Regions from separate parts of the Paenibacillus sp. FSL K6-1566 genome, predicted to be linked through region 3. Evidence: riboswitches for the same ligand, from Rfam matches in the RefSeq annotation. Region 3 holds a riboswitch; each other region holds the start of a gene.
What was found. Region 3 has a riboswitch for thiamine pyrophosphate ahead of NST08_RS19615 (YkoF family thiamine/hydroxymethylpyrimidine-binding protein). Riboswitches for the same ligand answer to the same signal wherever they lie in the genome.
Positions count from the first base shown of each region.

Region 1: it holds a riboswitch for thiamine pyrophosphate, as region 3 does, so the genes downstream of both, tenA (thiaminase II) here and NST08_RS19615 (YkoF family thiamine/hydroxymethylpyrimidine-binding protein) in region 3, are expected to answer to the same signal.
Region 2: it holds a riboswitch for thiamine pyrophosphate, as region 3 does, so the genes downstream of both, NST08_RS24355 (ECF transporter S component) here and NST08_RS19615 (YkoF family thiamine/hydroxymethylpyrimidine-binding protein) in region 3, are expected to answer to the same signal.
Region 4: it holds a riboswitch for thiamine pyrophosphate, as region 3 does, so the genes downstream of both, NST08_RS02620 (ABC transporter substrate-binding protein) here and NST08_RS19615 (YkoF family thiamine/hydroxymethylpyrimidine-binding protein) in region 3, are expected to answer to the same signal.

Region 1 covers NZ_JBBOSR010000001.1:1,317,360-1,325,444, reverse strand. The annotation lists gene NST08_RS05665 (BglG family transcription antiterminator) at 1-1,580, opposite strand, end outside; gene thiE (thiamine phosphate synthase) at 1,809-2,483, opposite strand; gene thiD (bifunctional hydroxymethylpyrimidine kinase/phosphomethylpyrimidine kinase) at 2,480-3,313, opposite strand; gene thiM (hydroxyethylthiazole kinase) at 3,310-4,161, opposite strand; gene tenA (thiaminase II) at 4,309-5,013, opposite strand; TPP riboswitch at 5,443-5,546, opposite strand; gene NST08_RS05640 (multidrug effflux MFS transporter) at 5,769-6,956, shown strand; gene NST08_RS05635 (ABC transporter substrate-binding protein) at 7,210-8,085, opposite strand, start outside.
Region 2 covers NZ_JBBOSR010000001.1:5,459,867-5,467,951, forward strand. The annotation lists gene NST08_RS24335 (DMT family transporter) at 1-132, opposite strand, end outside; gene NST08_RS24340 (TetR/AcrR family transcriptional regulator) at 137-706, opposite strand; gene NST08_RS24345 (energy-coupling factor transporter transmembrane component T family protein) at 1,171-1,977, opposite strand; gene NST08_RS24350 (ABC transporter ATP-binding protein) at 1,974-3,770, opposite strand; gene NST08_RS24355 (ECF transporter S component) at 3,763-4,383, opposite strand; TPP riboswitch at 4,491-4,603, opposite strand; gene asd (archaetidylserine decarboxylase) at 4,772-5,617, shown strand; gene NST08_RS24365 (SDR family oxidoreductase) at 5,698-6,549, opposite strand; gene NST08_RS24370 (hypothetical protein) at 6,933-7,055, opposite strand; gene NST08_RS24375 (helix-turn-helix domain-containing protein) at 7,192-7,977, opposite strand; gene pdxR (MocR-like pyridoxine biosynthesis transcription factor PdxR) at 8,001-8,085, opposite strand, start outside.
Region 3 covers NZ_JBBOSR010000001.1:4,450,000-4,458,084, forward strand. The annotation lists gene NST08_RS19595 (iron ABC transporter ATP-binding protein) at 57-815, opposite strand; gene NST08_RS19600 (iron chelate uptake ABC transporter family permease subunit) at 812-1,759, opposite strand; gene NST08_RS19605 (ABC transporter permease) at 1,749-2,702, opposite strand; gene NST08_RS19610 (nitroreductase family protein) at 3,235-3,837, shown strand; TPP riboswitch at 4,012-4,115, shown strand; gene NST08_RS19615 (YkoF family thiamine/hydroxymethylpyrimidine-binding protein) at 4,216-4,821, shown strand; gene NST08_RS19620 (sporulation protein YjcZ) at 4,896-4,994, opposite strand; gene NST08_RS19625 (nucleotidyltransferase domain-containing protein) at 5,111-5,809, opposite strand; gene NST08_RS19630 (class I SAM-dependent methyltransferase) at 5,949-6,671, shown strand; gene NST08_RS19635 (methyl-accepting chemotaxis protein) at 6,895-8,085, shown strand, end outside.
Region 4 covers NZ_JBBOSR010000001.1:596,166-604,250, reverse strand. The annotation lists gene NST08_RS02635 (EAL domain-containing protein) at 98-1,141, opposite strand; gene NST08_RS02630 (GGDEF domain-containing protein) at 1,354-2,892, opposite strand; gene NST08_RS02625 (VOC family protein) at 3,195-3,578, shown strand; TPP riboswitch at 3,778-3,889, shown strand; gene NST08_RS02620 (ABC transporter substrate-binding protein) at 4,010-5,050, shown strand; gene NST08_RS02615 (thiamine-binding protein) at 5,154-5,447, shown strand; gene NST08_RS02610 (ABC transporter permease) at 5,444-6,199, shown strand; gene NST08_RS02605 (ABC transporter ATP-binding protein) at 6,387-7,217, shown strand; gene NST08_RS02600 (TatD family hydrolase) at 7,564-8,085, shown strand, end outside.

The DNA.
Region 1 (8,085 bases), 3.1 Mb from region 3:
CGCTCTAGCTCCTGCTGAGGAAAGATGAGAAAAGGTGTCGTATATTTCAAAAAAACCGATTCCTCAGCCGCCCTGCCGTCCGGCTCATCAAGCCGACGGATCGCTTGCTCCAGCTTTCGCTCGTCACTGTCCTCGAGCAGAGGGGAAACGAGGATATGAGGTATTTTTAGCTTGGGCAGATCAACGGTCGTAATGACAAGATCCACCTCATGAGCTGCCAGATAATCCTCAACTTCCGCTTTGGACATCGTTGTCTCTACATGCACGGACGGGAATCTCCGCTCCACCTTCGCGAGAAGGAGTTGGGACATCCCTACCCCCATATGACACACGATAATGACCTTTTGAGGGTGACTTTCATTCTGGTGAAGCCGCTCCACGGACGCCTGAAAATGCAGCGTCAAGTACGCGGCCTCCTCTTCGGGAAAATACAGCTGGAACGCTTCCCCTACCTCTTCCAGTGCCATAATGACCCGATCGAACATATACGGGTACATCTTTTTGATCTCAGCCAGCATCGGGTTGGACACAGGCAGACCATAATGAAGACGGTTCATGGTCGTGTACAAATGCAATTTTAACCCGTTCAGCAATACGGGGTCCCTGGAGAAAGGAAGCATATTCAGCTCCGACATCCGCTGGGTCAGCTGCTCAACCAGGCGGGGCAAGAGGGGGTGGCTGTCTGCCAGATCGCTTCGTCCAACGCCCTCATTCTCCTGCGTGTATCGGATCTTCCCGCCAAGCAGGTGCAGGGTTAGATAAGCGGTTTCCTCCTTGGAGAAAGGGACGGCAAACAGTTTTTGCAGCTGCTTCAAAAAGTCCGTCGCCCATGCAAATTCCGTTTTGTTTCCCAAAAAGGCCATGTCCTGATCAGAGAGCGAAATCGGCTGACCCAGCTTGGTCCGTTTGACCATGAGCAGAATATGCAGCATCAGGCTTTCAAAGGTTTCATCGGTGAAGCGGAGCTGATGCTGCTTTTGCAGCTCCTTCAACTCATGGGACACGGCTGCAATCTCGTGCGGTTCAAACTGGTTACGCATCATCTGTCCCGTCAACTCCGGACGGTTGATCAATTGGTTCAGCCGCGCCAGCGCCATCCGTTTGTTCTTCTCCGTACCCTCAATCATGAAGCCTACGCGCTGCTTCGTCACTAAACTCAGATCAAAGCTTCGCAGCCAGTCCGCAATCTTGTCCATATCCCGTCGGATAATCGCCTTGTTCACGTAAAACGGCGAAGCCAGGCTCTGCAGGGTTACGGGCTTCGCGTTCATCAAGAGCCGATATGCCAGGTGCAGCACCCTTCCCTCATCGGATTCATCCTCGCCGGTACGCTCGTTGGAATACAAACGGTGGAACAAATCAGCCCGATCCGCTTCTCCAATCTCCAGATAGACGCCAAGTCCCGGCCTTTTCACCAGACGGCCACTGGAGTGCTTAACGATATATTCTTCAATCACCTTCAGATCGTTACGGATCGTCTTCTCCGAGCACTCGGTCTGATCCGCGAGATCCTGAACGAGCCATTGGCGGTTCGTTTCCATTAACAAGTTGCGAAAAATCTCTTTTTGCCTGTTATTCATTCCGGTCTCCTATTCAGCTTATTGGGAGAGCTCACGCTTCGTAGAGCAGGTACATCGTCCTACGTATATCATATCCGGGTCGCTATGGCAATCTGAACGGGGACGTTACACGGGAAGGGAGCTATAAAAGGGCTTGTTGACAGGAAAACGGAGCGAGCGGTAAACCAAACAAGGATGCCTCAAAAGTCGGCACCCTTGTTCTTGATCCGCTTATAATCCTCGTACAACTTAAGAAATCCCTTCGGCTCCTCGGCGTATCTTTCCCATAAAAGCCTCCACAGCCTCCTGCGCCGACGCCGCTCCCGTCACGGCGGATATCACCGCGACGCCATCCGCACCCGCTCCAATCACTTCCTCCACGCGCTCCACGGTAATCCCGCCAATGCCAACGATCGGCAATCGGATTCCAGCTTCGCGCAGCTCACGGAGAATTGCCGGGCCTTGCGCAGCCTTGGCATCATCCTTTGAGCGGGTCGGATAGATCGGTCCGATGCCAAGATAATCGGCACCATGGAGGATCGCGCGCCGGGCTTCCTCCACCGTATGCGCCGAGACGCCCAGCATCCGGTTGCCGATCCGTTCACGTACCGAAGCCGCAGATTCGTCGTCCTGGCCGATATGCACGCCGTCGGCGTCCAGCTTCAGTGCCAGCTCTACATCGTCATTGACGATGAAGGGTACGCGTGCTTGCCGGCACTGCTCCTGGATCCGGCGAGCCAGCCGGAGCATCGGCTCCCCGTTGAGTGCTCCATGTCCCTTCTCACGAAATTGGACCATGGTTGCGCCTCCAGCCAACGCCTCCTGCACGACCAAGCTAGGCTCGACGATGCAGTTCACGCTGCCGAGCACGAGGTACATCCGCAGATGCCGCCTCATCATCTCAGGTGCCACTCTGCCTGTCATTGCAGCACCTCCTGACGGCGGCGATTGTATGCCCAATGATTGGTCGGGCCCTGTCCCTGCCCCAAGTTTAATCCGTCCTCAATGGCCGCTTGAATGAATAAACGCCCGCTCTGAATCGCATCGAAGGCGCTCAAGCCCTGGGCCAGACCTGCCGTAATGGCTGCAGAGAACGTACAGCCGGTCCCATGCGTATGAACGGTGTTCACGCGCTTGGCGCTGAGTTCCGTAAAGCCGGTGCCGTCATATACCAGATCCACCACCTGATCTCCATCCTCCTCGAAGCTGCCATGACCGCCCTTGATGATGACGATCCGCGGACCGAGCCCGCCGATGCGGCGAGCCGCTTCCCGGCAGTCATGCCTCGTGCGGATTCCCATTCCCGCCAGCACCTCCGCCTCCGGAATATTAGGCGTCACCACCATCGCCAAGGGAAGCAGCTCCCGCTTTAGTGCATCAACCGCTTCAGTACGCAGCAGCTCCGCACCGCCCTTGGCGATCATCACGGGATCGACAACGACGTTCTCCCAGCCAAACGACCGGATCTTAGCGCTGACCAGGCGGATAACATCCGCATGAAACAGCATCCCGGTCTTTAAGGCGTCCACGCCGATATCGCCGCCCACCGCCTCGATCTGCTCCGCCGCCGCTTCCGGCGGGAGCGGATAGACGCCATGGACGCCCAATGTATTCTGCACCGTTACTGCAGTCAATGCCGACATGCCGAATACGCCCAGCTCCTGGAACGTCTTCAGATCCGCTTGAATACCTGCGCCGCCCCCGCTGTCGGACCCGGCAATCGTCAGCGCTCTCGGAATCCGCGCGTCTGTCATCGGGACACGCTCCCTTCCGTCAGGATGTCCGCTTCGCGGACCGACGCGTGCCCTTCGAGCGAACCGGAGTGGAGCTTTGCAAGCTCATCCAAGAAGGCGATCTGGAAGCTGCCCGGCCCGAGTCCGGCCGTTTGCTCGGCCGCGCGGGCGGCTGCTGCCCCATAGAAGGCAAGGCCAGCCGTCCCCGCCAGCAGCAAATCCGGCTCCACAGCGGCGAAGGCCCCGAGCACGGACGTGAGCAGGCAGCCCGCTCCGGTTACTTTCGTCAGCATCGCATGCCCGCCGCGTATGATTCGCGCCGAAACACCATCGCTGATCACGTCCTCCTCTCCCGTAATGGCCACCACCGTATTTAGCCGCTGTGCAGCCCGCAGCGCCAGCTCCAAGTTCCCGCCGGACGCAGAGTCGTCTGCATCGACCCCCTTGATCACCCGGACTTCGCCGATCAGATTGGCAACCTCGGCCGCATTGCCCCGCACCAGGGAAACCTTCACTTCACGCATGATCCGCAGGGCCGAATCGGTCCGAAACGGCGTGGCCCCCGCTCCTACCGGATCGAGGAGAACCGGGACGCGATGCGTATTGGCAGATTGCCCGGCAATGATCATCGCATCCACTTGTTCGCGGGACAACGTGCCGATGTTGAGCACGAGCGCTCCGGCAATTTGGGCCATATCCGCCACCTCGTCGGGGGAAAATGCCATTACCGGCGACGCGCCCAGCGCGTATAAGCCGTTGGCCGTAAAATTCGTAACCACCACATTGGTCATGTTATGGACAAGAGGCTTCTGCTGCTGCACCTTCGTTAAAAGCCCCGCAAGCTCCGAATCCCATGTATTTCCGCTCATTGCCATCATCCTTTCCCATTCTTTTCTTGGTTTTTGGCATATGACATACGACATATGAAACCCATAATCTCATCTCAACCCGAATTCTGATTCATTCTCAAAATGCATGACCTTTCGTAACCCCTGTCTGTCCCATAACTCAAATGCTCAGCGCCCATACCCCTTGGCATCGACCAACGGCTGGAACGGCACGGGCCATTCCTCCTGCTTGTAAGCCATGTCCCAGAACATATACTCCAGCTGGCAGCTCAGCATGAAATGCTCGCGCATCCGCTCGCGCTCCTTCATCGTCGCTCCTTCCGCCCACGCATCCACACGGCCAAGGAACTTCCCTGCCGCATCCTCCCCTCGATTCCCGTAAAAATGAATCCATTCATGGAACGGATGGGTGCGATCCGGCTTAACTTCATCCAGCAGTCTGCGGCCGATCTCATAATACGTCCACGGACAAGGAAGCAGGACCGCCATAATTTCGCCGAGGGTTCCCTCGTGCGCAACGGTCAGCATGTGACGGATGTAATGGTGCGCAGACGGGGCAAGAGGGTAGCCCTGGAGCTGCTCATAGTTCACTCCCGCGACCGAGCAGAAATTTTGATGCGGATGCACCTCGCTGTTGAGGATAAACGCAATCTGTTCGTTGAACGCCGCCATATCCTCCCGCCTCGTGCACTTGGATATGGCGACGCCATAAATGCGAATGTAGGCATTCAAATACTCGAAGTCCTGCTTCACATAGTGAATCAGCTGTTCGCTGTCCAGCTTCCCGGCGGCAATTCCCCGCACGAAGGGATGGTTTATGATCGCCTCGAAAATTCCGTCCGCCTGCTGGCGAAGCTCTTGAGTAAACGTCATGGTTTTCCCCACCTCCATCTTGAAATGAAGAGCAGGAAGTCCTCCTAGCGACCCGGCAATCCCGGTAATCCGGGCAATCCTGGCATTGGCAGCCAAGCATCCATTGCATGTCCCGCAAACCTACGCATACCGTGCATCCTTTTCATATCAGCAACGGTTGCATCCGGGAAACTTTGCAGATCCGGCAGCCGTTGTACCCGGCTACATGTGTATATCCGGCAACCCTTTATGTACACGGCCAACCCTTTATGCACGGCATATGGCAACCTTGCATGCTGCTAGCTCGTACTCGTGCGCTATCGTGCTGGGCAACGAAGATGCAGAAAATTTACGTTCTTCGGAGCATGACAAACAAAGCCGCCCCGAAAAACGGAGCGGCTTCAGCAATAGTCCTCTTGCCCGGAAGAAGCAGGCGCAAAAAGGACTCTATCCGTGAAGGCTCCACTTTCCTACGCTAGTACGAACTAGATCAGGTTCAAAGGGTCCAAGATACGCTCTTGTCTCAGCCGCTGACGGCTCCCCTAGTGGACTTCCTATTCTATTGACTATTACTGTACATAGGTTTGGCGGTGGTGTCAAACGTTTCCGTGTTTGCTGCAATACTCGGTAGATATAACCCCCTAACCCCCTTATTCCAGAAAAAAAGGTGACCGTTCATGCTTTCATTCGCAAGACTAACGAAGTGCAAACCCCCGATCCCGTAATTTCTTTGCCAGCGAACTTGAGATTTTTGAATGATAAGGGGGATATTAGCTGTGCAAAGAAAAATCTCAACTCCTTCCATATGGTTGTTCATGATCCTGGTGGGTTTTCCACAGATCAGTGAAACGATATATACACCTTCATTACCGGACATTGCCCATCAATTGGGCGCTAGCAATAATGCGGTCCAGCTAACGCTCAGCATTTACTTTCTGGGTTTTGCGCTCGGCGTTTTTTGCTGGGGAAGGCTTTCCGACTCCATCGGACGGCGGCCGGCCATGCTGTGGGGCATCCTGGTTTATGGGATCGGCAGCTTGGGCTGTTATCTGTCAGGCTCAGTCGAATGGCTATTCGCGAGTCGATTCGTTCAGGCATTCGGTGCCAGCACCGGTTCTGTCGTCACGCAGACCATTTTGCGCGAGAGTATCGATGGAGCCAAGCGTCATGCGGTATTTGCCCAAATATCAGCAGTGCTTGCGTTTACGCCTGCCCTAGGGCCTCTTATTGGCGGATGGGTAGATCAATTGTTAGGTTTCAGAGGGGTATTCTTGACGCTCGTTCTGATGAGCGCAGCCATTTGGGCCTATACATGGACTTCTCTGCCTGAGACCAGAGTGACGGCTGCTTCCAAGATAAACACCCTATCCGTTGCCAAGCGTCTGCTCTTCGACCGTAACGTATGGGGATTCGGGTTTCTCATTGGAGCAACGAACGGCATATTATTCAGTTATTATGCGGAGGCCCCGTTTATTTTTATTGAGTTTTTTCAGATGAGTCCCGGCAGGTTTGGTTTCTTCGGCATCTTTGTTGCGCTCTCATCTATAATGGGTGCCATGCTGTCGAAAAGACTGCTGAAAAGGCTCCAGGCTGAGCAAATTATCGTGATTGGCACGCTCTTTACGATGGTGGGAGCTCTTGGTCTTACAGCACTTGCGGCTACCGGCATCAAGGTCTCCTTCTTTGATCTTGTGCTTATGGTAGCATGTATTTTCGTTCTTCTGCTCGGGATCGGAATGGCGATACCCAATTGCCTAAGTCTGGCGCTTACGTCTTATCCAGATGTGCTCGGCACTGCAGGAGCGATCTTCGGATTGGGTTATTACGTTGTCGTCAGCCTGATCACCACGGGCATGAGCGTTCTTCACAATGGTTCGTTAATGATGATGCCTTTGTATTTTCTAGGCCTGTCCATTGCCATGATCTTTGTGAGCAAAAGGCTTGCCGGAAATGAGCCGAGGTAGTAATCGGCATATACTGTAGTAATCTTTAAGAAAGTTATTAATAGAAGCTGTCCCTTTCGTTATCTAAGATGGGGCAGCTTCTTCTTTTTATTGAAATTGTACAGGCACAGAAATAAAATGTTATGCTGGATTCTGTCAAACACAGATAAACGGACATATGGACAAACGAAAGCAGCCTGTTGAGCGGACTCAACAGGCTGCTTTTACTAGTATCCCATCATACTCTCTATATAAAATGGGGGCAGGACACGATTTATTTCTCCAAGCCGTAAAATTCATACAGCTGATCAATCATCAGGTTTGCCGCCAGAATGCCACCTGCGGTGTTCCAAATCGCGTCATCGACCTTATGGGCTTGACCGTTCTTAACGACGTTCAGGTTTTTCCACAACGGATCGTTGACCCATTCCTGCTCGGTCTGGTTGGCGCCGCCGTCGCCGGTTTCGTACGTGAAGTAGAACAGTCTGTCGGCATCCACCTCAGGAAGCCGTTCCTTCGTAATCTCGTCCACGAAATTGTCCTTCGCGTTCTTCGTCATCTCATTACGTGCGATGCCGATCTGATCGAAAATAACCCCCGAGAAGGTGTTCGTATGGTAAACGCGCGTCTTTCCGGCCATGAAGCGCACCACAGAAACGGTCTCATCCAGCTTGCTTCCGGCTTTCTCCTTGAAATCCTGAATACGCTGGTCGTACGCCGCGAGAAGCTCTTCCCCTTCGCTTACCTTATTCACTGCCTGTGCGTAGAGCTTGAAGTTGTTCTGCCATTCTCCGCGAAGATCCTCCGCAAATACCGTCGGCGCGATCGCCTTCAGCTGCTCATACACTTTCTCCTGACGCATTTTGTTGCCGATGATCAGGTCAGGCTGCAGTCCGGCAATCAGTTCAATGTTAGGCTGGCTCTCCTCGCCGACCACGGTAACGCCTTCCATCTGGTCTTTAATATGCGGGTACCACGGATCGCCTGTCCAGGATTTAACGGCGCCCACCGGCTTCACGCCCAGTGCGAGCAAGGCTTCCGTTCCTTCGTTCGTAAGGACGACCACTTTTTGCGGCGTGCCCTTGATCGTTTCGGTTCCCATCGCATGCACCACTTCGTACGAATCGCCGGATGCACCGGAGCCGTTATT
Region 2 (8,085 bases), 1.0 Mb from region 3:
GCTCAGGCTGCATACATAAAAAACGACCAGCAGCACGCTCGGCAGCAGCTTCGTAAATCCCTCCGACATTTTCATATTAATGGTCCCGGCAACTTCAAACAAGATCGCCAGAGCTAAATAAAACCAGTGCATCGTTTCATTTCTCCTTTCCCTGCCCCGCGGCGATGCCGAACAGCAGGATATCCATGATCGACTTCAGCAGCTCGCCAAGCGGCATCTGATGCTTCACCGTTGCCCGGGAGTCGTACATTTGCTGGATTGCGCCCAGATACAGATCGATAAACAACGGAAGCGAGATCGGCTTGATGACGCCTTCCGCCATCCCCTGCTCCATCAGCTTGCTGACGATGCCCCACTCTTCTCTGAAAAAGGTATCGAGCTTCTCCCATTGGTTATAATGAAACTTTTTGAGATCCGTCAAAAGGCGCATATCCATCTTCTCAAGCTCTTGCGGCAAACAGATCAGGATTTGATGGATTTTCTCCAGAACGCCCAGCTGTCCATCTTCCGCAATTTCCCGCTCCCGCTGCTGGATATGCTGAATTAAGCTATCAACGATCGACTCGACGATCTCTTCCTTGGAGGAAAAATGCTCATAAATAGTCCGCTTGCTGATCGCAAGCCCCTGCGCCAGATCACTGACGGTAAAGGCAAATCCCTTCTGCTGGATCAAACGCATCGTTTCTTTCAAAATACGCTCCCGCATATTCGAGCCTCCTTGTTCTTCTTACGTTGAGCCACTTGGATACAGCGCTTCACTTCCGCTTTGCCCCTGACCGGGTTGTCGTCCGCTCAAGGCGCGCTTTGTCTTTCCTGTTCTTATCCCTCAACGTGTGCTTGGTCTCTTCTGTTCTTGTCCCCTCAACGTGTACTTTGTCGTTTCTGTTCTTGTCGCCTCAAAACCGTACGTTGTCGTTTTTGTTCTTGTCACATCAGAGAGTGCTGTTCTGTGTTGTTGGCACCTCAAATGGGTGCAGCGTCCAAGCGGAACGCATACCGATCCAGGTATGTACGGTTGGTACCAATAGTAACTACTCGGTACCAACCGTATTATATACCATTCGAACGAAAAATCCATCTCTTTTTTCACTGGTCCCATGCAGCGCCAGCCAAACGCAAAAAGGGCATCTTACGCGAAATTACGAGCTTTCACGCAAAATGCCCTCGAATTTAATCAAAGCGCACATCCCCGATGCCGAACCATGGAAAATGCCCCGCAGCCGCATAAGCGCCATATGCTGCGGCCGCTAAAAGTGCGATGGTGAGCAGATCATAGCGGGAGTAGCGCGAAGGGTAAAAATAAGTTCTGCGCCGTCCCCGGTCACCGTCAAACCGCTTGGCTTCCATCGCCGCAGCAACCCGGTGCGCCCGGCGGATGCTCTGTGCCAGAAGCGGCACCACATACATCCCTGCCCGGTTCACCGCCCCGCGGACACCGCGGATCGGGACCACTCCCCGCACCTTCAGCGCTTGCCGGCGGATTACATATTCCTCCCACACCATCGGCAGAAGACGGATGGATGCCATGAAGCTGTAGGCATACTTGGGAGCAAGCTTCAGCTTTTGCATCAGGCTGTAGAACAAATCGACCGACGACGTTGTCGTCACCAGCAGAAGACCTTCACAGGCAAAAGCGATGCCTTTAAACCCCAGATGCAATCCACGATAAAAGCTTTCCTCCGATACCTTGAACAGCCCCCATTCCCACCAAACCGTGTCTCCCTTCCCGAACAGCATCATGGAGGATGAGGAAGAGATGAACGCGAGCAGAAACGGAATGAAGAACAGCAGCATCTTCCATGTGCGGACACCGGACAGCGCCAGGAGACATAGCATAAAGATCAGCGCCTGATACGCCACAAAGTCAATGTCATGCGTCAGCACCGTCATCAGGAACAGGGAGCAGACGAGAAACAGCTTCACCACCGGATTTGCCCGGTGCAGCCACGTGATGCGGACCGGATTCCATATATTCATGACCTCACCTCCGCGTACGGTCTGCCTGAAGATTCCTTGTTGTCCTCACGGGCGCCAAATTCCTTGGCTTCGTCCTCCGCCCTCATTGGCGGATAACCGTTCTCCTGGAAGCCAGGAGCTCTCCTTGCCGTCAGCCTGGGCGATGCCATGCAGGTAGCCAGCTGCCCTTGACGGATCTCCCAAATATGGGTGGCCGCCTGCTCGGCGATTCGCATCTCGTGGGTAACCATCACGATCGCCGTCCCGGCCTGGCGCAGCCGTTCGCACATCTTAAGAATCGCAAAGGTATTCCGTGCATCCTGGCCAAACGTAGGCTCATCCAGCAGCAGCACCGCCGGCTGTCTGGCCATGGCTGTGGCCACGCTGAGGCGGCGTTTCTGGCCCGTGGATAGCTGGTATGGATGCCGGCTCTCCTTGCCGTCTAGTCCGAATCGCTCCAGCGTCCGGCGGGCCTGCTCAGCCGCCTCATCCGCGGACATGCCGTCCACCAGCAAGGAGTACGCCACCTCATCCGTAACGCGCTCCGTCACGAATTGCAGCTCGGGATTCTGAAATACGAATCCGATTCGGCGGAGCATTCGCTCCCTTTGTTTGCGGTTTCGTCTTCCTTTCCCTAACGGAACCTCCTCCCCGCTGAGGCGGTACGTGCCTTCCGCATTCAGCAGCCCCATCAGGCTCAGAAGCAGCGAGCTCTTCCCCGCTCCGTTCGGCCCCACAATCGCAATAAAATCGCCCGGATACACCTCCGCCCCTTGGACGGTAATAACGGCTTTGTCCCAACGCTTGCCTGAGAACTGGGCCAGCTGAACGGCAGGCTTGATCTGTTCTGCCGACGTAAAGTCCGTTCCGGTAAGCCGTCCGGACTCCTCAACGGAATGGAGCCGCTCCCGGTTCTGTAGCTGAGCGGCTTTTCCCGAATCCCGGGCGAAGGAGTCATCCTGGCGGGATCCGCCGGAGGATACCCCGAGCGGTGCAAATACCTCCCTGCCGGATAGGGACTGCGCATAGTCGTCCCATACGCCGGGATACCAGATGCCGAATTCCTTCAGCTCCCGTGAATAGCGGGCGAATACGTCGGCCGGCGTGCCTTCACCCAGAATCGTCCCATCCGGGCCAAAAAGCACGACCCGGTCTGCATATTCAGCCATCTCCTCAATCCGGTGCTCCACAATGATCAAGGTGCGCCCTGCGGACACGGCCTTCACCGCCGTCCAGATTTGTTCGCGGCCCTCGGGATCGAGCAGCGCCGACGGCTCATCCAGCAGCAGCACCTCCGGCTCCAGCAATAGGGCAGAAGCCAGGGCAAGACGCTGCTTCATCCCTTGCGATAAATGCGCGATTTTGACATGGAGCGACTCCAGCTCCAAGCCGACGGCTTGCAGCGCTGCCTGCATCCGCTCTTCCATCTGCTCCCGTGGAACGCATTGGTTTTCAAGGACGAATGCCAGCTCCTCGTCGACGAACGGCATGCAGAACTGGGTGTCCGGATCCTGGAACACATATCCCCAGGAAACGGGAAGCTTCTGCGCCTCGCATTTCATCGGCACCTCCGTCGCCCGGGGAATCATCCCGCTCAGCACCTGAAGAAGCGTCGATTTGCCGCAGCCGCTTGGACCCAGCAGCAGCACCTTTTCTCCGCGGGCGGCGGAGAACGAAAGATCTTTGAACATCAGCCGCTCCTCGCCCGGGTATTTAAGGCGCAGCCCTTCTACATAAAGCGCCGGTTCCGCCTGGAGATCATTAGGCGCATCCACCGTGTTTCCGAGGTGTACGCCCGTTTGCATTTTAGACATGGCGCGAATCGTCCAGCGCCTCATAGTCTTTTTGCGATGCCGGGCGCAGCAGGGAGGTTACGCCGGTACGCTCCAGCGCTTTGGCGAGGATGAGCATCAGGAGGCCTGCAATGACGGCGCCGCTGAAGATCCGCATGCCGTATTTCGCCAGAAACATCCAGGTCTGTAGATCGTCCGTGTAGCTGTAGAAGAAATCAAGCAGCATCGAGCCGACGGCGGCAGCAGCCCCCGCCAGAGCCACCGTGAAGGCGGAAGAGCTGCGGTAACGGGTTGCGGCAAATACGAGCTCGGCACCCAAGCCTTGAATCAAGCCGTACATCAGCAGCGTAAGCCCCCACCCGCTGCCGAACAGCACTTCGACATGCGCGGCCGCAACCTCTGCAATGATCGCCACGCCAGGTTTCCGGATCAGCAGATAGGCCAGCGTCGCCGCGGCGAACCACATGCCGTACAGCAATTCGTCCGCTTCGAAAAAGAGCGGCTTCAGCAGGTTGTATACCGATCCCCAAAAGTGATACACCACGCCCAGCACCAGCGATACAAGCACCGTCACCAAAATATCGCTCAGTCTAAGCCCTTTTCTGGGTTGAGCCCCCATTATGCCTTGCCTCATCGTTTCCATCGTACAACTTCCCCTCTCCATCGCTATTTTTTGAAATGAAAAAAAAACACAACAAAAAACCGTCTGGAAAACGCGCAGACGGAAATTAGGCCCTAGTATAAGCAGGGGCGGATATTCTCTACGCTGGCATTACCCAGTTCAGATTAACGGTCAACAGCGGATAGCAGCTGCAATCTCAGCCTGATTCACTCAAGCACCCGTATTCCCTATTCGGTTTTATGTTAACTTTAAAATACACAGCCTTTCCTGATTTGGCAAGGGTCTTTTTTTTCTTCAAGGTACGTTTGTTGATTTCCAGCCGATTCTATGTCAATATCAGAATGATTGCTTTTCAAGCATCATCGATAGCTTAGGTCTTTGCACAAAAAAGGAGAATAACATGGCCAAACGATTGCTGCGTCTGATGACTGAGCTCTCCTCCCGTAAGTGGTTGTCCCATTTGGTGGGGCAGTTCTCCCACAGCCGGTTGAGCCGTCATCTGATCCCTGCATTTATTCGAATATATCAAATACCGGCGCATGAAGCGGAGAAAGAGCTGCATGAATACCGCTCGCTCAATGAATTCTTCTCCCGCCGGTTAAAGCTCGGCCTGCGGGCCATAGATACGACCGCTGATGCAATGGTGAGCCCGGTTGATGCGACGATTACCGCCATGGGCACCATCGATACCGGCACCATCCTGAACGTCAAGGGACAGGATTACACCATTGAAGAGCTGCTTGCGCAGTCTCCAAGGTTCGAGAATTATGTGAACGGTTATGCGTTCGTCTTATATTTAAGCCCGACGGATTACCATCGCATTCACGCCCCCGTTACCGGCGTGCAGATCGAGCGGGAGCACCTCAAGGGCAAGGTGTATCCCGTCAACGAGTTTGCCATGACCCATATCCGGTCGGTGCTTAGCCGCAACGAAAGGCTCATTACCTATATCAAGCATGATTTCGGTGAGGTTGCCGTGGTCAAGGTCGGAGCATTGAACGTAAGCAGCATCCGTTATGCCGACGAGAGCGTGACGAAATGGCAGATCGGGGACGAGCTGGCCTACTTCGAATTCGGCTCAACCGTTGTGCTGTTGACCGAGAGCGGCACCTTTACCCCCCGGGGAGATCTCGCTCTCGGGACGACGGTTAAAATGGGCGAGCTGCTCGGCATCCTCCATCCGCCCGCAGACAAGAAGCAGAAGCGGGATGCGTGCTTGGAGCAGGAGCTGTGTATGGAAAAATAAAGAACGTCCTTGCGGATGCCTTCATTCATGACCGCAATGACTCCCGTTGCGTCCCTATCGAACAAGGGCAATGTTAGACCTTATTCTCTTCCCAATAGCCGGACGATCAGCCGCTGAAAGAAGCGGTCGGGCAGCCATGCCTTGATCCGCCCGGTCAGCCGGGTGCTGCGGGGAAGCCGGTACCGGAAGCTCGGATGCTTCATACCGGCGATTCGAGCCACCAACCTTGCAACCTCGAGCGGATCCCCGCTCTTTTTGGCGGTCCGTTCGGAGTATGCCAATACCCGCTTCAGCATCCCGCTGTATGGCGAACCCTCCCTCACCTTCAACTCCCCGAAGCTCTTCCCCCAGATCGGCGTGCCGTAAGCGCCGGGCTGCACCAGCACCACATCGATGCCTAGAGGCATCAATTCCATGGCGAGACTTTCGCCAAGGCCTTCAACGGCAAATTTGGAAGCGGCGTACGGGCCGTAGCCCGGAAAGCCGACAACGCCGCTGATGCTGCTGATCAGAATCATTTTGGATTTACCCGTCCGCCGCATCAACGGCAGCATGCTTTGCGTCACGGAGACGGTTCCGATCACATTGGTCTCGAGCTGTCGTCTCCACTCGCTAAGCGGCACCTCTTCCACGAATCCGCCGACCGCGATGCCTGCGTTATTCACCAGCACATCCAGGCGCCCGAGCTCCTGCTCCACGGAGCGTGCAGCTGCCTGTACCTGCTCTTCGCTGCAAATATCCAGCTCGATCACGCGAATCCGCTCGGCCACACCGAACTTCGCCGCCTGCTGCAGGAGCTCCCCGGCTGCCTCCGGCCTTCGCATCCCGGCTGCGACATCATACCCGCCTTTCGCCAGCTCGATGCTGATCAGCAGTCCGAAGCCGCTGGATGCGCCTGTCACCAGGGCTGTCTTTTGATTCGCCGCTTTCATAAACTCCATCCCCCCAGCTTTCTCAATCATGCAGTCGCCAGTTCCCTGCTTGGCCTTATACCTTGCCGCAACTCGAAAACCTCTTATAAACCGCTTCCGAATATCCGTAAACTGATCATACACGGGGTCGGTCCCAAGCTCAATCGTGAAACTTAGAGCTCGAGCATAAAGCCAAGGGGCATCACGCAAGTCCCATGTAAAAAGAGAGCCCTCCCGGACTCCCTTTTACGTTTAACTTATAAAATAATTCCAACATGGTGCTTCTCACCAACCAGGTATGTACAAGGCACTTGAAGATCACCCGGCTGGGCTGCTAGCTTCGGATCATCGTATATAAAATCGGGGTCACGCCTGTTATCCCCGGACAAAATACTCAGGCTCCATCAAAACCATACATCAAGATGCCCTTGGTTTATGGTCGACTTCATGCGGCGCAGCCGATTTCGAAAAATACTGCCGCCGCCGCGACTGAAAAACCGCCCGCGCACCCGTCTTCTTGGGCTCATTCCCGTACACCCCCTTTCAAAGCTCACTTGCTCTCTATATACCGTAAGCGAGGATTACCCTAAATTGCTTACGTTGAAACCCCGAGGCCCCTTCCGCTTCGCGAAGAGCATGCGTGAACGGTAGGGAGAGGGGGAATCACCTGATTTCGGACGGACTCTTTCCGGTATACTGCTTGAATTGCCGGCTGAAAAAGAAAATGTCGCGATACCCGAGGGCGTCGGCCACTTCCGTGACATTCATTCCCTGGTGCACCAGCAGATGCTGCGCCCGCTCGATCCGCATCTGGATAATATAGGATTGGACCGGCGTACCGATCAGCTCCTTGAATTTGATCGAGAAATAACGCGGGGACAGTCCGGCTCTTGCCGCCAAATCCTCCACGCGATGCGGAATCCCCGGGTGCTGGCGCACATAGTTGGCGATTTCGTGGATCGCCTCCATCAGCTGGTTGCTGGCTTTTTTTACGACAGGCTCATTCAGGTCAGACCGCAGCAGATGAATCATGAGCTGCTTCAGGATAAGCTGGCCCTCTTCTTCCGCCCCGTAAGGCTTGTCCAGATACAACCGGACATACCGGGCCAGCAAATATTCGAAATCCATCGTCTCGCCCAGCTGCCGGTACGGGGCCGGAATGTCCGTAACCGGCTCCTTCACGTCAAAATGTATATATGTTAAAACGAGCGGCTTCTGTGGATTATGCGTCGCGCTGGTATGGTCGCCCGGACGGAACAGAAAGCAGCTTCCTTTACCGATCTCATACGGCTTATCATTCAGTTCCAGCGTACCTTCACCGCTCCATACATAAAACAAATCGTAGTTCTGCATGGGCCGCTCGCGTTTCTGCCACTTCCAGCCCGGCTCGCAGACGATCTTCGCGAGCGCGGGCATTATTACAAAAGAAGACGGCGATGCATTCAGCATCACGTCATTCCCCCTCATCTCTTTTAAAAATATTCTCTCTCCATCATACCCGGTTTTCCGTTTTTTTGCATGTCCGCCCATGCCGAGGCCAAACGGAGAACGCCTGCT
Region 3 (8,085 bases):
ACCTCTCGCGGTCTGCTCCGGGCTCGTATCCTCCGAACACATATTCCAACCTTATGTTAGGCGTAGTATACACACACTCTGTTATCGTTAATCTCTTCGATCTCAATGTCCATATCATAGATGCCGCGAAGAACGTTGCTCTGAATAATATGCTCTGTCCGGCCTTCGCTCTCGATCGCCCCATCCTTCAGCGCCACGATGTAATCGGAGTAAAAAGACGCGAAGTTGATATCATGAATGACGATGACAATCGTTTTGTTCAGATCGGTGACAAGCTTTCTGAGTATTTTCATAATCTGCACCGAATGCTTCATATCCAGATTGTTCAGCGGTTCATCAAGCAGGATATACTCGGTGTTCTGGGCAATGACCATCGCGATGTAGGCGCGCTGGGTTTGACCGCCGCTGAGCTGGTGCAGGTATTTATGCTGCATATCCTGAAGCTCCATATACGCGATCGCTTCATCCACGTACTTCTCATCTTCCGCCGTCAGCCTGCCTTGGGAGTAAGGAAAACGTCCGAAGGATACGAGCTCGCGTACCGTCAGGCGGAGGCTGATGTGGTTCGACTGCTTCAAGATCGAAACCTTCTTCGCCAGATCGCCGCTCTTCCATTGGCTGACCTCTTTGCCGTCCACCGTGATCTGTCCGCTATCCTTGCCCGTCAATCTGCTGATCATGGACAGCAATGTACTCTTACCGGCCCCGTTCGGACCGATAAAGGACGTGATTTGGCCCTTCGGGATCGTAACCGACACGTTGTCGACGACTTTTTTGCCGCCATAGACTTTCGATACGTTCGTAACCTGGATCATGCTTTACTCTCCTTTAATAGCAGGTATATAAAGTAAACACCGCCGATGAAATTGATGATGACGCTGAGCGTCGTGGAGAAGGTAAACACCCGTTCTACAATCAATTGACCGCCAACCAATGCGATGACGCTGATCAGTATGGAAGCTGATATCAAGTAGGAATGACGGTAGGTTTTCATAAATTCATAAGCAACGTTGACGACCAGCAGTCCAAGGAACGTGATCGGACCCACCAGCGCGGTAGCAACCGAGATCAGCACTGCCACGACGATCAACAGCCGCTTTACAACATAATCGTAGTTCACGCCGAGGTTGATCGCCTGCTCCCGCCCGAGCGCAAGCACGTTCAAATACTTGGTGAATCTTGCGAAGTACAGGAGCGTAACGGCAACGACAATGCTCGCCATGATCAGCAGATCGGTCTTCACATTGTTAAAGCTGGCGAACATTTTATCCGCTACGTATTGGAACTCGTTCGGATCGATCAGCACCTCCATGAAGGAGGACATGCTGGAGAACAAGGTTCCGAAGATCATGCCGATTAGGAGGAGGAAGTAAATATTGTTGCCTTCCCTCCGGAACAGAAGCCGGTATAACACGCCGGCGAACAGAATCATGGCCCCGACATTGATCAGGAAATTTGCGTTGCTGCCCAGTTTGTACAGCGTAAAGGAACCGAATACGAAGATGACTGTCGTCTGAATCAAAATATATAAAGAATCCAATCCCATGACGCTCGGCGTCAAAATCCGGTTATTCGTGACCGTTTGGAACACCGTGGTAGACAGGGCGATCGCCCCGCCGGTCAGAATAATGGCCAGCACCTTCTTAATTCTTCGCGGGAAGGCGTAATCCCAACTGCCGCCAAGATCGATGAACAGAAAGGCCGCCACCAGGATAATTGCCACCGCGGCCAGCAGGCCGATTTTGGCTCTATAAGTCATAAGCCTTTCTCCTCATCAGTAAGTAAATGAAAATACCGCTTCCGAGCACGCCCACGGTCAGACTGATCGGAATTTCGTATGGGTATATGATGATCCGACCAAGGATATCGCAGAACAGAACGAATCCGGCCCCTAGCAGCGCGGTATGGGAAAGGCTTTTTTTCAAATGGTCTCCCAGATACAGGCTTACAATATTCGGTATGATCAAACCGAGAAAAGGAATCACGCCGACCGTCAACACGACGGATGCGGTTACCAGCGCTACAATGACCAAGCCCAAATTAACGACGCGCCGGTAATGAAGTCCAAGGTTCGTGGCGAATTCCTCACCCATGCCGGCAACCGTGAATTTGTTGGCGAACAGGTAGGCCAGAATGACCAGCGGAACGCTGATATACAGAAGTTCGTACTGTCCCTTGATGATCATGGAAAAATCGCCTTGAAGCCATGCGGACATGTTCTGAATGAGATCATATTTATAAGCGAAGAACGTAGCGATCGAGCTTACGATGTTCCCGAACATGAGTCCAACGAGCGGAATAAAGATCGCATCCTTGAACTTGATCCGGTCCAAGATCTTCATGAAGATAAACGTGCCGGCCAGAGCGAATACAAAAGCCACCAGCATTTTCACAAGCGGTCCGCTTGTCGTAAATACGAGCATCGCAACGAGAATTCCCAGTCTTGCGGAATCCATGGTTCCCGCCGTTGTCGGCGATACGAATTTGTTGCGGCTAAGCTGCTGCATGATCAATCCGCAGATACTCATGCTGACTCCCGCCAGAATTAGACTGACTAGACGCGGCAAGCGGCTGACGAGCATAATATGCTGTTGTTGTTCCGTCATGGAGAATAAGTCCAGCGGCGAAATATCCTTGACTCCGATAAATAAGGAGACGATGGAAAGCGCCACAACGGCTGCGGCTAAGTAAATGATCTTCATGGCTCTTCCTTCTATGCATATGTCTCTAAATCATTTCGTCAGCTCGTAATTCAGTTATCATTCTCATTGAGATTGATTATCAATTACGTTCTGATAAGCATTATATCACCCTCATTCTCAACCGACAAGTATAATTGAGAATCAAACTCAATTAAATTTTTAATCTTTGCATGATTTGTTCATCAATTGTTCATAATATGAAGCTTGGCAGAAATTAGCCGTTGTTGTCCTCAATCCTTCCATTGTTCTCCTCGCCCTCTCTTATAAATAGGAAATAAAAAATCCCTTCCCCTGTTTTAGCTCCCAATCACGGGGTATTTCATCTATAAATTCTCAATCACAGGGTTGACAATGACCAATGTGATATAATAACATACTAACGGAAGTATTATTTCTTACAATTAGTAAGTTGTTAAGGAATAATAATTCAACATATTTCAGCGATCACCTTAATGCATATTTGCTTGAATGATAGGACATCTTTTTATCAGGCGTATGCAATCCAAACCATGACTCAGGAGGGTTTATCAACATGTCTAAAGACTTCCTTACCGCACTTAAAAATCGCCGTTCCTACTATGCGATCAGCAAGGATTCCGTCATCTCCGATGAGCGTATCCAAGAAATCGTGAAAGATGCCGTGAAATACACGCCTTCTTCCTTCAACTCCCAAAGCGCACGCGCGGTCGTTCTGCTTGGTGAGCAGCATGACAAGCTGTGGAATATTACGGAAGGCATTCTGAAGGAAGTGGTGGGCGACGAGCAAGCATTCAAATCCACCGCTGAGAAAATGGCCTCTTTCCGCGCAGGCTATGGCACCGTGCTGTTCTTCGAGGACAACGATGTCATCGCAGGGCTTCAGCAAAACTTTGCGCTCTATGCCGACAACTTCCCGGTATGGGCGAATCAGTCGAACGGCATGCTTCAGCTCGTCGTTTGGACAATGCTGGAAGCCGAAGGACTTGGTGCTTCCCTGCAGCATTACAACCCGCTGATCGACGAAAAAGTAAAAGCTGAATGGAACATTCCTGAAAACTGGAAGCTGATTGCACAAATGCCATTCGGCAAGCCGGCTGCTGAGCCAGGGGACAAAGAATTTGCTCCGCTTGAAGATCGCGTGAAAGTTTACAAGTAAGCGAAACAAGACAAAGAGCCGCCATCAGGAAGCCTATTAAAGCTCCTCATGGCGGCTTTTTGCTGCGGTGCCATTGTTTTTTCGATGCCGAGACGTTACAATTACCAGGTAAGAAGCCGCCCTCTTTCGAAAGCTTGGACCGGCCGGAATCAAAGCAAAATTTCATATCTTGTGTTGCTGTACTAGGGGTGCCTTGTGCTGAGAAACGGCGGAACCGCCGTTAACCCTTACTACCCGATCTAGGTCATGCTAGCGTGGGGAAGTGTAGCGTTCATGTTTATGTTTTTTTCGCGTAGACATCGCCGCACTTATCCCTTAAGGTGCGGTTTTTTTGCGTTATTTTGCGTTCTCAAATTTATGCTGCAGGAGGAATCTACAATGAATGAGTTAGCATGCGGAACCAGCCGGATTGTTGGCTGCCGGTTCTCGGTATTTCCGATGACGGACCGCTTCGTCGAAGTGATTGTGGGGGCGTTGGAGTCTGTGCATACGGATAAGGTATGGATTCATACCGATGATGTCAGTACTTGTGTTCGCGGACGTGCCGAGCACGTATTTGACGTTACCCGTGCGATATTCGCCCATGCGGCAGCTTCCGGCGTACATACAGTCTTTAATGGGACCTACTCCATCGGCTGCCCAGGCGATACGGATGCGGATGTCTATATGTCTGAGGATTCCGGGGTGTTAAACAGCGAGCTTGGACCACACGCGGATATTGAAACCGCCTGCCAGTTCGCCTTGTATCCGCTCGGAACCGAGCATTATATGGATATTATCTACGGAGAAGTGCAGCGCGCCAAGGAAAAGGGAACCTTCGGGGGCAGCGTCCATTACGCAAGCCGTCTCGACGGAACGCTCACTCGCGTATTCGAATCCCTCGAGGATGCGTTCAAGCATGCCATCCAGACAGATACCAGCCACCTCGTGATGACCGCTGTCGTCTCCGCGCACAGTCCATCGCCAAAGCAGAATAGCGTATAATATGCACGCTTAAGCAGACAAGGACCCGGCGATATGCCGAGTCCTTGTGCTATCCACCGCGTATCCTTGATGAATTAAACCCAAGCAAGCGAGATGATTACGAGCAGGATAAAGAGAACCAGTATAATACCCGTTGATGTGCCCCAAACATCTCCACCATATGCTCCGCTCATGACGATCCCTCCTGGATTTATTGAAATACGTGATGTCATCACATATTAAGGTATGAGCCGGAAAGAACGACGGTCACGGCAGCTGTACCGCTTGTCTTTTCCCCCAGCCGATGGCCTTATTCTTCATATCCGACAAGCAGCTGGCCTCCGTAAGGGAGCAAAACCTGCTCGCACAGCTTCATGAGCTGATGCGATTGCCGGGTACGGTACATCGCCTCCAGCGCTTGCACCAACCGCTCGCTAAAATGCGGATCGAAGCCGGAGACCAGCCGGAACAGCGTCTTCCCTTCCCCCGTCCATTGCCGGTTCACCCTCAGGACAAACTCGCAGAGCAAAGTCGATATTTTTTGAACGGTAAACCAGGCTTCCCCGTCCCCTTTGGCCTGCTTAAGATCCATCATGTATTCGGTGATCATGTACCGGGCTGCGTCAATATCGGACATCGTTAATGGCAGCGGGCCGTAATCCAGATCAGCCTGGGCCTCCCCGCGAATGGCTTCCCCTTCCGGTAGCGAGCAGAGAACAACGCCTTCAGCCATGATCCGCTGCAACGTCGGATTCGCCGCAACGATGCCTGCGTCAAAATCTTCGCGATAGCCGGAGCTAGATAAAATAAACAGCTCTACGATCCAGCCGGCAGCTTCAATCGTCCTTCTCCTCAGCCCTTCGCCTTCTCTCTCTACAATGATCACGTCAAGGTCTGAGTGCTCGTTATGCTCTCCCCTGGAAGCACTGCCCCCCAGTACAGCCAGCAGACAATCCGGATATTGTTCCGACACGACCTTCCTTGCGGCCTGAATCGGCTCCATCTTCATGCGTATTTCCCCCAAACCGCTCATATCTTCAAAAAAAGGGCTCAAAATAGTAAATTCAGCGAAAACCCCAAACGTACCTCAATCATATGGTAAATAAACAAATATCCTTATGCAGATAACGAAAGTAGGGATCCATTCGATGAATTACATTAACATGCTGTCCAAATTAGGGATGGGCAGCGCCCACCCCGGGGGATTCGAGGCCACTCTGAGAATGCTGAATTCGTACCCTATCAGGCCGAGCAGCCGAATTCTGGAGGTTGGCTGCGGAACCGGCCGAACGGCCTGTCACCTAGCCGGCCTAGGCTACCAAGTGACGGCCATTGATCTGAATGAGCATATGATTACAAAAGCAAAAGCAAGAGCAGCGGCGATGGGCAGTGATGTGGAATTTCTTCAGGCAGACGTATGCTCGCTGCCTTTTCCGGACAATCAATTCGATGTCATTCTGGCCGAGTCGGTCACCGTCTTCACCGATACGTCGCGCTCCATTCCGGAATATTACCGCGTTCTGGATGCCGGCGGAATTTTAATGGACAGGGAGCTGATTCTGGATAAGAGCATGCCTGAACCGCAGCTCAACGAGCTGCTTGCCTTCTTCGGCATCCCCCGCCTCATGGACCGGGAGAAATGGCGCGATGCGCTGCTGGGCAGCGGCTTCAAGCAGGCCGAGGTGCTGGAATACAATCATTTCAACGAGAAGTTGAAGGAGGAACAGACACGCCATCTGGATGCCTATGAGCAGCGGGATAAAGGAATATTGCTCGACCTTGCACTCTGGGAGACGGTCTTCAAGCATGACCGCATGATTCTCGATAACACCGAATATTTGGCCTCCGCATTGTTCCGGGCAGAGAAATAGACAATCGTTGGAGCGGGTTTGTAGCGCATAAGCGTTCACAAATCCGCTCTCTTTTTCACGAGTTCTGTACGAGGATAACATTAGATCAGAATCTTCCGGGTTTCATTCAGGGTCTTTAGACTCACCTGATTGAAAATTTTGTAATTCCTTGTATCTACTTTTGTCGCACGATGATATAATCATGGTAAAAATATCCTATATAGCTTGAGGAGGATTCATTCGTATGGCATGGTTCAACAGACTCCCGATCGCTCAAAAAATCACAGCAGCCTGTTATCTCATTGCCGCCTTGTTCGCGCTTCCAATGCTGATCGCCTTTATACTCGTAGGCAAAGCGGTCATTGGTATCGTACTTGTTGCGGTGCTAATCGGACTCACTTATCCACTTTCCCGTGTCATTGAGAGAGCGCTTACGAGCACGTTCTCCGAAATCTCCAGCGTCTCCGCCAAAATTGCCAAAGGAGATTTTACCTTCCAGGTAGAAGAGATGGGCGGAATGAATGATCTCAGCAGAACCTTCAACAGCATGGTGGACAAGCTCCGCAAAATCCTTCAGGAAACCTCCGACATCACCCGCAGCGTCATGGCTTCAAGCCGGAATATATCAACGAAAAATCAGGAGCTTATCCAGGTCATGAACCAGGTATCGCTTTCTGCAGGAGAGCTGGCCGTCGGAGCAGGCGAAATATCGGAGGACGTGTCCGCAATGACCGACTCGATCAAGGAAATCGAGGAGAAGGTCGGCAATTACACCCACTCAACCCATGAAATGAACTCCCGGTCGATGGCAACTTTGCAGCTGGTGGAGCAAGGAAGAGAATCGGTATCCCGGCAATCGGCCGGCATGCTGCGAAATATCGAGGCAACGGCCAAAGTATCCGAATCCATTGATGCGCTCGCGCGAAACGCCAAAGGCATTACGAAAATTACCGAAACGATATCCGAGCTGGCCGATCAGACGAATCTGCTGTCATTAAACGCTTCAATCGAGGCGGCCCGTGCCGGCGAGCACGGCGCCGGCTTTGCCGTTGTAGCCCAGGAGGTTCGAAAGCTCGCGGAGGAATCGACCTCCTCCACGCGTGAAGTGTTCAATCTGGTTCGCAGCATTGAGGCAGACATTAAGCATGCGACCCAGAACATTAAGATCAATGAGGATGTCGTGCGCCAACAAACGGAGCTGATCCGGGAAGCCGAGGAAGTCTTCATGCAGATCGTAAGCAGCGTGCAGTACATCACCGAGCAGATTGCCGCCTTCTCCAAGGAAAGCGAGTCCATGCTGGAGAGCGCGCAGAGCATATCCGCCGCCATTCAGAACATTTCGGCCATTACCCAGCAGTCCGCAGCAGGGACGGAGCAGGTATCCGCCTCCATGAACGAGGGGATTACCTCAATCAAGAAGATGGCCGAAGAAGCA
Region 4 (8,085 bases), 3.9 Mb from region 3:
TTCCGCTTGCCGTTGGCACGCTAGGACAGGACCCGTATCTTCACTAAGGCTATAATAATACTGTGATGATCAGGCTAAGCCGCCGGGCTAGCTTTGGTTAAATGAGCTGCGGCTCCGGACCGCATGGGGGTCGCTGGGACGGTTTTCCGAACAGATATCCTTGCGACAGCTCGATTCCGATTTCCCGGCAGAAATGGAATTCCTCCCGTCTTTCAATCCCTTCGGCAAGCACCATCGCCCCGAACTCGTGAGCCATATGGGTAATGGTCACAAGCTGCCTTTGCTGGGTTGGATTCTGATCACAGCCGTCGATCAGGCTTCGGTCTATTTTGACATAATCCGGTTTCAGCTTGATCATTTGCTCCAAGGTGGAGTAGCCTGCCCCTACGTCATCCATCGCTACCGAGATCCCGTGGCTGCGATAGGCCTCGAAGATCGATTGCAGGTGCCCGACATCATCGACCTTCTCGGTTTCCACCACCTCGAATACGAAATCCCCGGGATCGAGCCCGAGTCGTTCAATCGTATGGAAGGTATGGTTCAGGCACATCTGGGCGTCGTAGATCGAAGATGGCAGGAAATTCACGAAGCGCTTCACGCCCTTCGGAAGCCATTGTGCGCTGGTTTCAATCGCAGACGTTCTGGCCGCTTGATCCAGAAAAACCTGCAAACCGGTCTTGCGTGCCGTTTCGAACAGCTCATGGGGCTTAAACGGGATCCCGCCTTTGAGCGGACGCAGCAGAAATTCATAGGCAACAATATGCTCGGACGGATCCACGATCGGCTGCATATAGCTCGTAAATTCTTTATGTAATATAACGTTCACCATATCATAGTGCTCCATCTGCAGCTCAAACCTCTGCATCGGCGTCCAAATATGCCGGGTCTTCGGAGCTTCCCCTCCAGTGACACAGAAGGACAGCTCATCACATAGATTTCGCGGAAGGGATTGCAGACACTCCATAATGGAGATCAGATCGGAACGTTCCTTATAGTTCACAGCACAACTCTCATTGTGTTCCTGCACCGTGTAGCCGTTCTGTGCAAGCAAGCGCACAAGCTCTTGCCGAGCAGGCTTCATATGAACGGTTCTTCCTTGGTCCTCAATCGCTTCAAAGGTGCTGCAATTGTCGCAAATCATGTTCGTCCTCCTTGGCAAGCAAGCTCTCACTATGCTTTATCGGCATTTAGAATATGATTTCTTTGCATTTTATGGATTTCTATCAAACTTATGACCTAATTTTACTGCAAATGCGTAATATCTATGTTAAAGCGACTCTTGATATAGCAAAAATCGACAAGAATTGCCGATAACAACTGACTTTCGACGATCCGACAAAGGAATCGCACCTTTTAATCCGCTTTCTTATGAAGAAGCTGCAGCAGCATGGTCTGCTCTACGTCAAAATGCCACCGGGCATGCCGCTCCTTCGCCGCATACATCGCCGTATCCGCACGGCCGATCAGCTCCTGGTCATCCTTGGCATGATCGGGGTAAACCGCAATCCCGATGCTCGGCGAGGTGTAAATTTCGGTTCCTTCCAGCTCATAGGGCTCGCTCAGCAGCGTCCAGATATCCTCCGCCATCCAGATCAGCTCCTGATCCTCTCCGGCCGGATACAGCATAACCGTAAATTCATCGCCGCCGAGCCGGGATACGATTACGCCCTTTGACTCCAGCGAATGGAGGCGCTGCGCCACCTTCTGGATCAGCAAATCCCCCGCACGGTGCCCATACTTGTCATTCACGCGCTTAAAACGGTTCAAGTCCATATACAGCAGTCCGACACGGAAACCGGCCCGATCTGCTTCGCCCAAAGCTTCCGAAAGCCTGGCGTTAAAATAACGACGGTTATACAGGCCCGTCAAATCGTCGCGGTGCGCGAGCGATTCACTCTTCTGCAGGCTGACATGCAGCCTTTCGAACAAGCGGTCATTCTCGACCTGAATCAGGATTTGCCTGATCAAAATGAGAATGAAGCAGAGGGTCAAGCCGGTAAATAGACCGCTCCATCCCCCGAACCGATGGGCCATCAGGGCAAACATTCCGCCAAGGACGCTGTAGGGCAGCAAATATCGTACGATCAAGGTTCCTGCCGGCCACGGCTTCTTCTCGGATAGGGATCTCCTCCCCCTTCGAGGCAGCGTTTGTCCACCCGCAAAGCCGATAAAGCATGCAGAGAGGGTGTGCAGCGGATATACATATAGGCCAGCTCCGATGTTCATGAAACTATCAAGAAAGATCCGAAGGACATCCCCGAGCGCAAATGCGCTTCCACCAAGGCACAGGAAGATGACCGCCCGCTTGTGCAGCTGCTTAGTGTTAAAATACACGACCAGCGTAAAGAACATCAGTACGATTCCGCACAGCGGATAGAGCATCGCTCCTCCGGCCGACCTCCAGACGGTATCCGTCCCGCTCTCCATCTCCGGCTTAATGAGATACTCCCACCCCACCGTCATCAAGGTAATCGCAACAATGATGATGTCCAGGGTAAACCGAGCGCCCCGCAGCGGACCCTGCACTCGTCTGAACAGGTAAATCAGGGCACCGGCGAACAATAGAGCTTCCAAGCTCCAGAACAGTTCCGCCAGCCGGATGGATCCGCCAAACACCCCTCCAATCCATTCATCACCCGCATACAGGATGCGCCCTATTGCATCGCCGGCCAATCCGGCTGCAATCAGAAGCCAAAATCTGCGAAGATGGCCTTGCTCATACCGACTGCCAATCACCCCGATCAAATACGCGAATGCGGCTATCGGAGCCATAATGGCTAAGATGCGGTGAAGCAATAAAGCGTCCGGCATCCACAGGGCCAATATCCATTGGATCAATGCGTATCCAATCGCGAGCCGAATATATATGGAATCGGATGGACCCGGGCTCATTCATATCCCTCCCTGAAACAAAAGGTAGGCTTGGTCATTCATGATGAATAGGTCTTTCGAATTAAAGCGTTTCCATATCCAATCATACTTTTAGCCCGAGGAAAAGTAAAGAAAGAAGCGCCCAACAACTGGATATTTATAGGCATATAGGCCGCGTAGAATCGTTATTTGCGGAATTGTCCCGGGATTGTAGTCACTCAATCCCCACTTGACACATGGGGTTTATGTAGTATTATTCTTTCATATCAACGTATCTTTGGTTTTATATCCTAGCATAGTTTCATGGAAGGGGTTCTTGTAAAATGGGACAAAGACGATTGGACCATGTAGGCATTGTCGTAAGGGATCTGGAAGCAACGATCGCTTTCTATACGAAGGTGGTCGGCCTTGAGCTCAAGGACCGTCTGACGCACACGAACGGTGTCATCCAGCTGGCTTTCCTCGGCTTTAACGGCAGCGATGAAACCGAGGTCGAGCTGATTCAAGGATACAGCGACTCCCTTCCTGCGGAGGGAACGGTGCATCACTTTGCCGTCAGCACGGACGACATTGAAGCGGAATATGCACGGGTGAAAGAGCTGGACGTTCCGCATCTGGATGAGGAAATCGTCACGCTGCCCAACGGCTACCGCTATTTCTTCGTGCACGGTCCGGAAGGCGAATGGATTGAATTTTTCCAGCGCTAACAGGCCAGGTCTAAGGTTGCCCGCCCGCATATAGAGACTCCTATGGGTCGCCTGGATCATTCGGGTCTTCCATGCCTGGACAGCCACTCACCCCGGCGACCTATACGAACGTAGAAAATCGCCTTCAGGCATGGGGCGTTCCCGTACTGGACAGGTGCTTCCGGTAGGTCTATAATAACGGAAGTATAACCCGTAACTTCATAAATACCGGGGGAGCTGGAATCGGCCGGCTGAGAGTGTATCCCATAGAGATACTGACCCTTATACCTGATCTGGGTAATGCCAGCGTAGGAAGCCATAGGATTGCGGCTGTTCATAAGCCGTAGTATATACTTACGCCGTCATGCGCTCCGATACGATCGGGGCGTTTTTTGTTGTTGTTATGAAGTTAATACGGAAAATGGAAGACATATAAGGAGAGGAGAAACACGATGAAACAACGTACATGGCTCTCTCTGCTGCTAGCCTGCGTCCTGCTTCTGGTCGCTTCCGGCTGCGGGGCAAGCGGCCAGAACGGCGGAAGCGCGCCCGGCAAGCAAGAGACTGCCGGAGAAGGAGAACAGCCGGCCAAGCTCCGCGATGTCCAATTGATGCTGGACTGGTCGGCGAACACGAACCACACCGGATTATATGCAGCCAAGGAGCTCGGATATTATGAGGAGGAAGGGCTGAACGTGCAAATCGTACAGCCGGGCTCCGGGGGAACCGATGCGATGGTCGCTTCCGGCAACGTACCGTTCGGCATCAGCTATCAGGAGGGCGTAACGCTCGCCCGGACACAGGGGCTGCCGCTGGTTTCGATCGCAGCCATCATTCAGCATAATACGTCCGGATTCGCTGCACCGAAGGATCGGGGCATCAAGAAGGCCTCCGATTTTGAAGGAAAATCCTACGGAGGCTGGGGCTCTCCGATTGAGGAAGCCGTCATGAAATCGATCATGGAGATCGATGGAGCCGATGTGAACAAGGTCAACATCGTGAACATCGGAGACGCCGATTATTTTACGGCGGTTAAGCGGGATATTGATTTCGCCTGGATCTACTATGCCTGGACAGGCATTGAAGCCCAGCTTCGCGGCGAGCCGCTGGACATGATCTACGTGAAGGATTATTCCGAACAGCTGGATTATTATACGCCGGTCATCGTAACGAACGAGAAGCTGATCGCGGATGACCCGGAGCTTGTCAAAGCGTTCATGCGCGCAACGTCCAAAGGCTATCAATATGCGATAGACCATCCGGAAGATGCCGCGGCACTGCTGTCGAAGGCAGTTCCCGACCTGGATGCCGAGCTGGTGCTGGAAAGCCAGAAGTGGCTCAGCCCGCGCTATCAAGATGACGCGCCGCGCTGGGGCGAGCAGAAGGCCGAGGTTTGGTCCGGATATGCCGACTGGATGTTTGAGCGCAAGCTGCTGGAGAAGGAATTGGACGCGGAGCGCGCGTTTACGAATGAGTTTTTGCCTGACAAATAGGAGAAGCACTCCCCGCAGCATTGCAATGCTGCTTCGCGGCTCATCGGCATGAGGCTTAACGGCCGTGCAAATGAGAACCCATATACGAAAGGACGATTGACTCATGGCGAATACACTGCTGAGCATTCAAGTCATTCCGCGTACGCCGGACGGCGGAGACAGCATCCCTTATGTGGATGAAGCCATTAAGGTAATCCAGGATTCCGGCGTCAAATACGAGGTCCATGCTTTGGAAACAACGATGGAAGGCGAGCTGTCCGAGCTGCTCCGCATCGTGGAGCGAATGCATGATGCGCTGGTGAAAGCCGGGAGTCCGAGCATCATCTCCCAAGTCAAAATCGCACATCATCCGCAGGGCATCAGCATGGATAAGCTCACGGAGAAATACCGTCCATGAAAAGCTGGTGGAGCTCGATATGGCCGCCCGTCGTGGCGGTCCTCTTCTTTTTGATCGTGTGGCAGGCTGCGGTCTGGATGTTCGATATCGAGAAATTCATTCTGCCTGCGCCGACGGCTATCGGGCATGAAGCCATCACCGGGGCGTCGGGACTTATGGAACACACCTGGGCTACCCTAAAGTTAACCGTGATCGGATTTGCCATCGGAACCGGTATCGGACTCCTGCTCTCTTTGGCTCTGCACAGGGTCCCTTTTCTCAAAACAGCCCTTTATCCGCTTCTCATCTTAAGCCAGAACGTGCCGACCATCGCCTTGGCCCCGCTCCTCATGATCTGGTTCGGGTTCGGCATGCTGCCGAAGGTCATCGTCATTACGCTCGTTTGCTTCTTCCCCGTAGCCGTAGCGGCCCTCGACGGGCTGGCACGGACCGACCGCACGATGATGAATTATATGCAGATGACGGGAGCCACGCCGTGGCAAATCTTCACCAAGCTGGAGCTTCCGCACGCGCTGCCATCCATCTTCTCCGGGATTCGGATCGCGGCCACGTATTCGGTCATGGGGGCGGTCATCGGGGAATGGATCGGGTCTGACCGGGGAATCGGCTATTATATGATGCTGCAAAAATCCGGGTACCGGACCGATCGCGTATTCGTGGCCATTCTGGTTATCGTGCTGCTCAGCCTGCTCATGGTAGGCGTTATCACCCTGCTGGAGAAACGGCTGATCCGCTGGAACCGGAAGCATTGATTGGCATGGCTTGGCCATATAGATGCTCTCTGCTTCATGAGTTGAACGATTGAACCGGGAGGCGGGGCAAATACATGCAGGGTTCCTCTTGCATCGCGGCTGCTCCCAGCTTTAAATGGTTCTTTCATATTCAGATTACAGATAAGGTTGAAATCAGGGATCTTAATAAAGAAGGGAGGCTGCCCATATGACGCAGCAAGCGCCTGATTCCGTCTTGAATTCGACCGGCGGCGCAGCCGCTCCCCCCGCTCCTGCCCTGGAGGTCCGGGGGATTCGCAAGGTGTTCCGCGAGCGGCGCAGTGAAGTGCATGTGCTGGAGGAGCTGTCGCTTAAGGTGCTTCCCGGGGAATTCGTATCGATCATCGGCCCTTCCGGCAGCGGAAAAAGCACGCTCTTTCACATCATCGGCGGATTGATTGCGCCTGATGCCGGTCAGGTCCTCATGGAGGGACTGGAGGTCACCGGGGAGAAGGGCCGCATCGCTTATATGCCGCAGCAGCCGGCCTTGTTCCCGTGGCGGACGATTGAGGACAACGTCCTGCTGCCGGAGGAGCTCCGGGGGACCTCTAAAGCTTCCGCTCGCGCCCATGCCCGCGCTTGGATGGAACGGGCCGGGCTTGGCGGCTTCGAGCAGGCTTATCCGCATACCCTATCAGGCGGGATGCAGCAGCGCGCGGCATTTCTGCGGGCGCTCATGAGCCCGCAGGAGGTCATGTGCCTCGATGAGCCGTTCAGCGCGCTCGATGCCCTGACCCGAAGCGACATGCAGCGCTGGCTGCTCGATATATGGGAGGACACGCGGCGCTCGGTGCTGATGATCACCCATCATATTGAGGAGGCGCTGCTGCTCTCGGACAGCATCTATATTCTGTCCGCGCGTCCCGGCTCGGTTCTGAAACGGGTCGAGGTTCCGTTCACCCGTCCTCGCCGGGAGGATCTGCTGCTGGATCCGTCCTTCATCGAGCTGAAATCCGAGATTTCAGCCGTGCTGCGGCAGGAGCAGCAGAAACGCAATTGACTAGCAGGGACTGCTATCAGGACGCTGACTTGCTATGCTTCCGGCTGCATTCAAGATGCTGACTTGTTATGTTCCAGCCGCTGTCAGGTGCAGATTTGTTATGCTTCAGCCGATTGTAGGAAATGTTAACTTGCCATTCCTCTTGAAGCTGCTGTATGCTGCATAACAATTTCATTTGATGCGGATTATAGATTCCATTCCTCAGACGGAACAGCCGGCTGCATGCATAAGCAAGCGGCCGGCTGTTATAGGTTCCGGCACGGAGCCGGATAAGTAAAGAATAGCTTCTATATAATATATGTAGAGACAAACTGTAAGAACATTGGATACGAAAGGAGGGCTCATTATGGCATCCGGAACAGCTTCAACCTCATTACCGCTTGAACCGTATGATCGAGTGGATATCCCGCTCATCGATACGCATATCCATCTCGACAGCTATTCGCTTGCCGATCAGGAGAGCATCGCCTCGGCGCTCGCGATGGGAAACGTCCAATACATCATCACCGTGTCCATGAATCTGCCCTCTTGCAAACGCAATCTGGAGCTGTCGCGAATCTACGGGGACTCCATTAAGCCTGCTTTCGGCTATCACCCGGAGCAGCCTCTCCCCTCTCCGGACGAAACCGAAGAGCTGCTTCGCTGGATGGAGAACCATGTCCAAGACATGGTGGCGGTCGGGGAGGTCGGCCTCCCCTATTATGCAAGACTGGAGGCGGAGTCAGCAGGACATTCGTGGGACAACGCGCCTTATATCGAGCTGCTCGAAAGATTCGTCGCCTTTGCGAAGAAGCACGATAAACCGATCATTCTGCACGCCGTGTATGAGGAAGCGGATACCGCATGCGATCTGCTCGAAGCCTACGGG